One region of the Clostridium sp. BJN0013 genome, then DNA from elsewhere that is predicted to be linked to it. Evidence: riboswitches for the same ligand, from Rfam matches in the RefSeq annotation. Region 1 holds a riboswitch; the other holds the start of a gene.
The links. Region 1 has a riboswitch for FMN ahead of AB3K27_RS02100 (ECF transporter S component). Riboswitches for the same ligand answer to the same signal wherever they lie in the genome.
Positions count from the first base shown of each region.

Region 1 (5,371 bases):
AATAAGCATCTACTATTCCCATATTTTCAGTACTTATAGATGTTATTATCTTCACATTAGTTGCATCTATTTTTTTCCCTTTTTTTCTATCATCTTTAATCATAAGCTTGCACTGATAATCCATATCATTTAAATTTATAGGCAAATCCATATAATAATAAGAATTAGATATGGTGTTAAATAACTTAAAATCATTTACGCTGCTATTTAATTGAGAAATTATATTTTTAGAAAATTTATTTTCACTATCATTATTTTGTTCTAAAAATGTTCTTATTATATCTTTCATTTCATCTGTTTTCATATTTATCTGCTCTTTTATATGATTTACCATTTCATCCATATTACCTGCAATCACATTTAAATCTTTAGAAGTTCGAGACGTTGTTCCTTTTTCCTTTTCAAAATAGTTAAGTATATTATCTAATTTCCCTTTAATCTCCTCTTCCTGTATATCTTTAGGACTAATATTTTTATTTATATCTAACGATTGATTATTTTTAGTCTGTGATTTATCTTCACCATTGATACTTTTTATTTCATCTGAGAATTCATTTGGTTTATCTATATTTTCTGTCATTATACTAGGTCTTAAATCTGTATTTGATTTTTCTCCATCTGCATAAGTAACTTTTCCATCTGTATTTAAATTACCTACTATATTGTCTTGCTGTTTTTTATATATACCAGATTTTTTTGCATTTTCAGTATTTTCTATGCTCTTATAAGTTAATTCATCAGCTTTCAAAATATCCCCTAAATATTTTACTTCATTATATATAGTACCCTCCTGTTTAAACACTTTATTAAAGCTTTTTATATTATCTTCATTTAATTCTATATTATTTTCTAGTAGAATAAATAAGTCTTCTTTACTTATATTTTTTAGTTCACTAAAGAAATTTTTAAGGGTATCTTTTATAAAATTTCCTTTTTGGCTATCAGATTCTACATTTTTACTAAGTAAATAATTTTTTATAAATGTATCTTCTTCTGTAGGATTTTCTTTTATTTTGTTTATAAAATCTATCATGGTTTTTATATCGGAAATATTTTCCTTAGTAAGTGGTATTTCACTTTTAACCATTTTCTCTATAATGTCATAATCTTCACTGTTTAAGTTAAGGGAATTTTCCTTAATAAAAAGTTTTATGGAATCTTTGCTTTGATTTTGCCGTTCTTCTTCTGCAGTAACAATTTTTAATTTTAGCTTTTCATTTTCAAATCCCTCTACCTGAAGCCTTATAAGCTTATTTTCTACAATATTTTCAGGATTATCTATTTGAGCTGAAAATTTCCATCCATCTAAGAGTTTTAAAAGTATTTCTCCTGTATATTTATTTAAATTCAGTACTTTAGCAGAAAATTTCTCTCCTATTTCAAAAGATAATTTTGCAGATATTTGTTTGTTATTCATATTATATACACTATTTATATTCCATATTCCCGCCAACTTAATCACCCTTTATAATTTATTAAAAATGTCTCCTAATTAAAATTATATAGATTATCGTATAGAATTACTATTTTATAAAGTCAAAATACAATAAAAAAATCTGGATACATGTCCCAGATTTTTAGTTGCCATTTTGTGCTAAATTTTTACTTTTTCAGAGTTCTTTATTTTATTATGTTCCTGCTTTAGCAGAGGTGAAACACTCTTGTAAAGAACTAGTGTTAAAATGGTAAGAGTTATACCTTTTAACAAGTTAAATGGAACAATAGCCAGTAATACAAATGTATTCAAATCCGTTATGCTGCTGTTTATTTTTGCTGCCATGTCCACCATTGCACTTATAGGAAAATTAAGCGCTCTCTCATAAAGCGGAAGCAATATGAAATAATTCAAAAGTCCTGCTACCACTGACATTGCAATAGTGGCTACCCCTAAACTGATTACTGCCACCTTTTTGGTCTTATGTCTGTTATATATATACCCCGCTGTAAAAACTAAAACTGATCCTACTGCAAAGTTTGCAAGTTCTCCTACAAATGCAGTTTTACCATTGAATATTCCATGAAGTACATTTTTTAAAAACTCTATAGCAATCCCAGCACCAGGTCCTAATGCAAAAGTTCCAATTAAAGCCGGCAAATCGCTTATATCCATTTTTAAAAATGTTGGAAATATAGGAATTGCAACTTCTATGAACATAAATAAAAATCCTATTACACCTAACAATGATACCTTCACTAATCTGTTTAATTTACTACTGCTCATTTTAAATACCCTCCTAAAATATCAAGTATAATCTCCTAGGTGAATAATCAAGTAATTCTTAGATTCAAGCGGAGTTTGCTATAGAGAAATACTTACTTCCATCTGAAGCTTATTAACAGTATTCTTAGTGTCTTTAACACTTAGAATACGTTATCCTTTAGGGGAAGAACTTATCCAGGTGCGTACCAGTGCTTATCTCTCACGTTAAAGAAGATGGGAGTATTAGTACTGGTGGCATTCGGATAAAATAAAAAAACCCGGCAAAAATACCAGGGCTAATAAACATACCATTCTATCTTCTCCCATCCAGACTTTACTGTCGGCTTCAGAATTTCACTGAATCATGCTGCACACGCAACTCGCGGGCTATACCGCCGGTGGGGAATTTCACCCCGCCCTGAAGATTATATTTTAATTTTTATAAGTTTATTATAATACTTTTAACGACAAAATTCAATGCATTGTTAAAATAATTTTTATCTATTAATAAATATTTATGACTAATTATGTTAATTTCATATTCATTTTTCTGCTATTTCATGCTAAGTGCAATTCTTTTTCTTTTTTCATCTACTTCAAGTACAGTTACATTTACAACATCTCCTATCTTAACTACATCTAGTGGATGCTTTACAAATTTATCAGACAGCTGACTTATATGTACTAAACCATCCTGGTGAACACCTATATCTACAAAAGCGCCAAAATCTGCTACATTTCTGACTGTACCTGTAAGTGTCATTCCTGTTTTAAGCTGGTTTATATCAACTATTCCTGTTTTCAATATAGGTTTTGGCAGTTCCTCTCTTGGATCTCTCCCTGGCTTCTTTATTTCTTTCATTATATCCTTTAAGGTAGGAATACCTATATCAAGTTCCCGTGATACATTATCTATACTAATCTTTTCAACTCTATTTTCTATATCTACAAGACCGCTATTTTTCAAGTCTTTATCACTGTACCCAAGGGTCTTCAAAAGCTTTTTAGCAGCACTATAGGATTCTGGATGTACTGAGGTATTATCAAGGGGTTCATCACTTTCCATAACCCTTAAAAATCCTGCACATTGTTCAAAAGCCTTTGCTCCCAGTCTTTTAACTTTTAAAAGCTCTTTTCTATTTTTAAACTTACCATTCTCTTCTCTATAAGCTACAATATTTTCGGCTATAGCTGAATTTATTCCAGATATATAAGATAGTAAAGAAGCCGTTGCCATATTTAAATCTACTCCCACGCTATTTACACAATCCTCTACAATACCCTTTAGAGACTCATCTAATTTTTTTGGTGAAACATCATGTTGATATTGGCCTACCCCTATGGATTTAGGATCTATTTTCACAAGTTCCGCCAGAGGATCCTGCAGTCTTCTTCCTATGGATATAGCTCCTCTCAGTGATACATTTATATCGGGATATTCTTTTGCAGCCAGTTCCGAAGCAGAATATACAGAAGCTCCAGCTTCTGATACCACCACATAATAAACATCCTTATTTTTTCCTTCTTTTATTTCTTTTATAAGTCTGCCAATTACTTCTTCTGATTCTCTACTTGCTGTACCATTTCCAAGAGATATCACACTAACATCATATCTATACACTAAATTCTTTAATATCTTTAGAGAACCTTCTACATCATTTTGAGGCGCTGTAGCATAAACTGTAGCAGTATCTAGAAGTTTTCCCGTATCATCTAAAACTGCTATTTTACATCCCGTTCTAAATCCAGGATCATATCCAAGCACATTTTTTCCTTTTATAGGTGGCTGCATTAAAAGTGCCTTTAAGTTGGCCTTAAATATCTTTATAGCACCTTCTTCTCCCATATCTGTGAGTTCAGATCTTATTTCCCTTTCAATAGAAGGATATATAAGTCTTTTTAAAGAATCCTCTACACTTCTTTCTATGTAACTATCAGTTACTTTATTTCCCTTTAGACATTCTCCTTTTAAGTATTTTATTACTTTATCCATATCACAGGTTATCTTTACAGACAAAATTTTTTCTTTTTCTCCTCTATTTATAGCAAGTATTCTGTGAGGAGGTATGGACTTTACCGTTTCATGATAATCATAGTACATTTCATAAGGATTTGGTTCATCATTTTCCCCTCTTGTTTCAATGTTTCCGTTATCTTGAACAAATTTTCTTATCCACTTTCTATATTTTGCCTCATCAGATATAATTTCACTTATTATATCCATAGCTCCCAGAAGAGCATCTTCTATAGAATTTACTCCCTTTTCTTCATTTACAAATTTTTCTGCATACTCTTCTATATTGCCTTTGAAATTGCCGTCTAACATTATCTGTGCAAGTGGTTCCAGTCCTTTTTCTTTGGCAATAATAGCTCTTGTTCTCTTCTTTGGTTTATATGGCCTATATAGATCTTCAACTTCTGTTAAAGTATTGCAATTCTCCAGAGATTTCTTTAATTCTTCTGTGAGTTTCCCCTGTTCTTCTATTATTCTTATTACATCCTCTTTTCTAGCCTTAAGATTTCTAAGATATGTAAGCCTTTCTGCCAGTTTTCTTAAAGTGACATCACTCATACTTCCTGTTAATTCTTTTCTATATCTGGCTATGAAGGGAACTGTATTACCTGAGTCCAATAATTCTATTACATTATTTATATATTTTTCATTTACGTCTAACTCTCTAACTAGTATGTCTACTATATCGTTCATTTTAACCTCCCGATGAATCCTATTGATTTTGCTTAATTTGTCTAAATATGTAAACAATTAATTTTTCAGTTAACTTAAAATAAAAGCTTTATAAATTTATGTTAAACTAGCTAAAAATATATTACAACAGTTGAATGGACTTTTGCAAATTAATATATTTAAGAATCATTAATTTGAAGTAAAAAATATAAACTATTTGGTCTTATAAGAATATAAATGAGATTATCTTTATAATGTTCGAATACTACTCTGCCTCCCAAATTCCCTGTTGCACAAATTTTAATGCCTTCTCTTGAGCCTTTTTTACGATATTATGATTATATCCTATAACAGCTGCCATTTTATTTTTTCTCCTTGTTATAATTTTAAGGTCTAAATATTACTTATAAATAGCCTTAATAGGATCCAAGTTTGCTGCCTTATATGCCGGAATTATCCCAAAAATTATTCCCACAGTAATAGAT
Region 1 covers NZ_CP162495.1:374,696-380,066, reverse strand. Annotated here, with positions in the region: gene AB3K27_RS02105 (hypothetical protein) at 1-1,417, opposite strand, end outside; gene AB3K27_RS02100 (ECF transporter S component) at 1,595-2,221, opposite strand; FMN riboswitch at 2,512-2,630, opposite strand; gene AB3K27_RS02095 (Tex family protein) at 2,754-4,907, opposite strand; gene AB3K27_RS02090 (ABC transporter permease) at 5,287-5,371, opposite strand, start outside.

Region 2 (5,371 bases), 1.1 Mb from region 1:
TTTTCTGTCTCAAGTTGGAAAGGAGGTAATTTAGTATATGGATGGGAAGGAGAAATATAATAAGAGTGATATAAAAATGCCTTTAGGATCGAGAAGAGGAGTAAGAGGAAGAGGAAGAGGAAGAGGAAGTATCGGTCCTGTGGAAAAACCAAAAAACTTTAAGAAAACCTTATTTAGACTTTGGAAGTATTTCGGAAGTGAAAGAAGACTTTTAGTCATAATATTCACGTCTGTAATAATAGATTCTATCATAGGGCTTCTTGGACCTTATCTCATAGGAAAGTCTATTGATGCTATGTCAGAATTGAAAGGAAAAGTGGATTTTGATATACTATCTGTAGTGGTTATATTACTTTTATTTACATATATATTAGATGGTATTTTGACTTTTTTGCAGGGATGGCTTATGGCTGGTACTGCTCAGAAAATAGTGATGAATCTTAGAAAAAGTTTATTTGACAAGCTTCAAAAATTGCCAATTTCTTTTTTTGATACTAATACTCATGGAGAGATAATGAGTAGATTAACCAATGATATAGAAAATGTAAGCTCTACTATATCGCAATCCACTACTCAGCTTATGTCAGCAGTAGTGACAGTTTTAGGATCTTTTATTATGATGCTCATTTTAAGTCCTATTTTGACTTTTGTAAGCCTTATTACAGTGCCTATGGTATTTTCCCTTACTAAAAATATAGCAAAGAATACCAGTGTATTATTTAAAAAACAACAGGTAGAACTTGGAAAGCTCAATGGACATATAGAGGAGAATATATCCGGCATCCATGTGGTAAAGGCTTTTAACCATGAACAGAAGGCCATAGAAGAATTTAAGAAAATAAATGACAGTTTAAGTCAGGTGGGATTGAAAGCTCAAATTTGGTCCGGATTTTTAATGCCTATTATGAATGTAATAAACAACATAGGTTTTGCTGCTGTAGCCGGTGTAGGGGGGGTTTTGGCTGTAAAAGATATTATAACCGTAGGAATTGTAGCCAGTTTTTTAAGTTATTCTAGACAATTTGCAAGACCATTAAACGATATAGCCAGCATATTTAATACACTTCAGTCTGCTGTTGCCGGTGCCGAGAGAGTATTTGATATATTGGATGAAAAAGAGGAGAGGGAGGATAATACTGAAGCTATAACTCTTGAAAATACAAGTGGTCAGGTTGATTTTCAAAATGTAAATTTTAGTTATAGAAAGGACGTTCCAATACTAAATAATATAAATTTTAAGATTAATCAGGGTACAAGTGTTGCCCTTGTTGGACCTACAGGAGCGGGAAAAACAACTATTGTAAACTTGCTTGCCAGGTTTTATGATGTGTCCAGTGGAAAAATTTTAATTGATGGAATAGACATAAGGAATTATACAAGAGATAGTCTCAGAAAGTGTTTTGGCATAGTTCTTCAGGATACCTATCTTTTTACAGGCACAATACTTGAAAATATTAAATATGGTAGATTGGACGCGGATTTTTTACAGGTTAAGGAGGCAGCAGAGGCAGCAGGTGCAGATCAGTTTATTGAGAAATTTCCTCATAAATATGATACTATGCTTCAGGAAGGAGGAAGTAATTTAAGCCAGGGAGAGAGGCAGCTCATAGCTATAGCAAGGGCCATACTTTCAGAGCCTTCCATACTTATTTTAGATGAAGCTACAAGCAATGTGGATACGAGAACAGAACTTAAAATACAAGAAGCTATGCGTAAACTTATATGGAGAAGAACCAGTTTTATAATTGCCCATAGACTAAGTACCATTAGAGATTCAGACATTATAATGGTAATAGACGGAGGGACGATAGCGGAGGCTGGAAATCACAATGAGCTAATGCAGAGAAAAGGAATATATTATAACATGTACTCTAATCAGATAACTAATAATTGAATAAGGTATCTCAAAGTTAACAAGTCAAATATGTCTAAAGGATGTGAGTAAAATATGTTAATAAAAATGATCAAAAATGTTAATTAATTTGTAACTCAACCGTAATATAGTTACTTTAAACTGATTGTTAAAAAGATTTTTAAGATGCCAAACATATATGGAGGTGATAAAGTGTTTAAAAAGATATGTAAGTTTATGATAACAGGCATGTTAGTTATTTTACTATTCTCCAGTGAAAGTTGTTATGCTGCAGGAGAATATAGAATTTGGAATAATAGCATTTCTACTGTAAGTAGTAATAAAATTTGGACCATTACTTTTAATAGAGATATTGATTTAGACTCTGCAAAAAATTCTATAAAAATATATGAACAGGACACTAGTACACCTTTAGAAGTTAATATTATAAATACTTCCCAAGATACAGTACAGGTTTCTCCGGCAAATTCGTACGTAGAAGGGAAAGACTATGTTCTAGTAATAGATAGCAGTCTAAAATCTATTGATGGTAAGGTATTAAACCAAGGAGTAAAATATAATTTTACAGTGGAGAAGAACAGTTCTCAGAGTCCAGCTGATATAGAAAGCTATTCACAATACTATAATGTCATAAAGAGTGCATTAGACAACTATGAAGATACTTTAATTTTAAATATAAGTAATTATGATAAAGACACATATAGTTTAGATGTTATAAACAAAATATTAATTGCTTATCCTAATCTAAGGGCAAGATATTTAAGTGCAGCAAGCAACATTGAATACACAAGTCCCACAAAAGTTACTATAAATTTTAAATATGCAGATACAAAGGAAAATTTAATAAAAAAAGAAGAAGTCGTGCAGGAAAAGGTTGATAAAATAGTCAGTACTCTAATTACTTCTGACATGAAAGATTATGAAAAGGAACTGGTACTTCATGACTATGTAGTGAATAATACTAAATATGATGAAAGGGCATATGTGGGTAATATACCGGAAGACTCCTATACAGCCTATGGGGTTTTGATAGATGGAGTTGGAGTGTGTCAGGGCTATGCAGATGCTATAGATAGACTGCTTATAGCAGCAGGTGTAGAGTGTAAGATGGTAATAGGAGATGCAAATAATGGGACTGAATGGATTGGACATGCATGGAATATAGTAAAAATACAAGGGGAGTATTATCAGTTAGATTCTACCTGGGATGATCCTGTTACTAGTGATGGTTCGAATAGGCTTTCTTACTCCTATTTTAACATAACCGATGATCAGATTGCCAAAAATCATAGGTGGAATACAGATGATTATCCTGAATGTACCAGCACCGAATACAGTTTTGACAACCTTGATGTAATAGAGAAGGATGCTTATGATAATGATATAAAAGTTGTTGATAATTATAATGATTTTTATAGTGCAGTAGAAGAGGCATTATCATAAGGGGAAAAGTCTGTAAGTGTAAAAATATTAAATTATGATTCAAGTCAGTATAATATATCACAGACTTTAAACAGAATATGCAGGAAGTATAACATTTCAGATGGAGTTACTATAACTACTTATTCAGATGAAATTTCAGGTGCAAAATATGTAAGTATAGTGAAATCCTAGCTGCTTTTTAACGTACAGTATCAAATCTAATAATATTTACAATGAAGATTGCTAAAATTATAGTGATGATTACAAATTTTTTTAAAATTCTTATTGACAAGTAAAAAAAAGAAGTATATATTAAAGCTATAGTTAAAAGTTAATAATATGCTTTCGGGGCAGGGTGAAATTCCCGATCGGCGGTATAGTCCGCGAGCTGATTATCAGCAGGAACTGGTTAGATTCCAGTACCGACAGTAAAAGTCTGGATGGAGAAAGTGGAAGGTTTTTGTATATACTTTATTGTATATGTTAAATTGCTTTTGTTGTGTTTATTATCCCCCTGAAGGTTTTTGAGGGGGTTTTTTGCATGGGAGAAATATTAGAGACAGTGATAAGTATAGAACTTATTTAGAGGGCATGGCAGTTTATCTTCCATATTGAAGAAGCTGGGTACTGGCAATGTTAGCTTGCACATAAAAATCTATAAAGTCAGTATGAGTTTTACGTCTTGACTTGTAAAATTCATATTAAGAGTAATAATATTTTTTATAAAGTGGAGGAATTCAATTTTATGAATTATGACAATAAAGATGAACATTATATGAAAATTGCTTTAGATTTGGCATTAAAAGGAGAAGGTTTTGTGAATCCAAATCCACAGGTGGGGGCTGTTATAGTAAAAGAGGGTAAAATAGTAGGAAAGGGTTATCACAAATTTTATGGAGGACCTCATGCAGAGGTATATGCATTGAAAGAAGCAGGAGATAAAGCAGTAGACGGGCAGATATATGTAACTTTGGAGCCTTGTTCCCATTATGGAAAAACTCCACCTTGTGCAGAAGCTATAGCAAAAGCAGGGATAAAAAAAGTAGTGGTTGCATTAAAGGATCCCAATCCACTAGTATCAGGCCGGGGGATAAAGTTTTTAAGGGATAGGGGAATAGAAGTGGTTACAGGCGTTTTAGAAAAAGAAGCCTTAAATATAAATGAAATATTTATAAAATATATCAGTGAAAAGCTTCCTTTTGTCATATTAAAATCTGCAATAACTTTAGATGGTAAAATAGCAACTGTTACAGGACAGTCAAAGTGGATAACCTGTGAAGAATCCAGAAATCTTGTTCATCACATAAGAAATAGAGTTATGGCAATTGGGGTGGGTATAGGTACCATACTTTCGGATAATCCTCTTTTAACTACAAGACTTGAGAAAAAATGTAAAAGCCCTATAGCTGTAATTTTGGATTCCAAGTTAAGGATACCTCTGGGCTGTAAGATTTTTGATACGCTTAAATATAGGAAAATCATAATAGCTTGCACAGAGGAACATGATATGCTTAAAAAGCATGAAATCGAAAAAATGGGAGTAGATGTAATTATTTGTCCTAAAGATGAATTTGGTCATATAAATTTAAAGATTTTAATAGAAAAGTTAGGGGATATTGGCATAGATAGTTTACTTATAGAAGGAGGGGGCACATTGAATTTTTCCGCCTTAAATTCAGGAATTGTAGATAAAATTGTTTATTTTATAGCACCTAAAATTATAGGTGGATTAGAGGCCAAAACTTCCGTAGAGGGAAAAGGTATTGAAGATTTAAACAATGCAGTTAAATTAAAAAATATTAGTTATTCAAAATCAGGGGAGGATATGGTAGTTCAAGGATATGTAGAAAAATAATTTAAAGATGGGGAGGGGAATATTTGTTTACAGGTTTAGTAGAGGAAATTGGACAAGTGATGGGAATAAAAAATGGAGAAAATTCTTCTAAAATAACTATCTCTTCCAGGAAAGTTTTAGAAGAAGTCAAATTAGGAGACAGTATAGCTGTAAATGGAGCCTGCCTTACAGTAACAAGTTTTACAGGAAATTCTTTTACAGTAGATGTAATGGCTGAAACA
Region 2 covers NZ_CP162495.1:1,517,879-1,523,249, forward strand. Annotated here, with positions in the region: gene AB3K27_RS07740 (ABC transporter ATP-binding protein) at 1-34, shown strand, start outside; gene AB3K27_RS07745 (ABC transporter ATP-binding protein) at 38-1,894, shown strand; gene AB3K27_RS07750 (transglutaminase domain-containing protein) at 2,066-3,316, shown strand; FMN riboswitch at 3,633-3,750, shown strand; gene ribD (bifunctional diaminohydroxyphosphoribosylaminopyrimidine deaminase/5-amino-6-(5-phosphoribosylamino)uracil reductase RibD) at 4,041-5,150, shown strand; gene AB3K27_RS07760 (riboflavin synthase) at 5,174-5,371, shown strand, end outside.
Region 2: linked by a shared signal. The riboswitch ahead of ribD (bifunctional diaminohydroxyphosphoribosylaminopyrimidine deaminase/5-amino-6-(5-phosphoribosylamino)uracil reductase RibD) and the one ahead of AB3K27_RS02100 (ECF transporter S component) in region 1 are both predicted to bind FMN.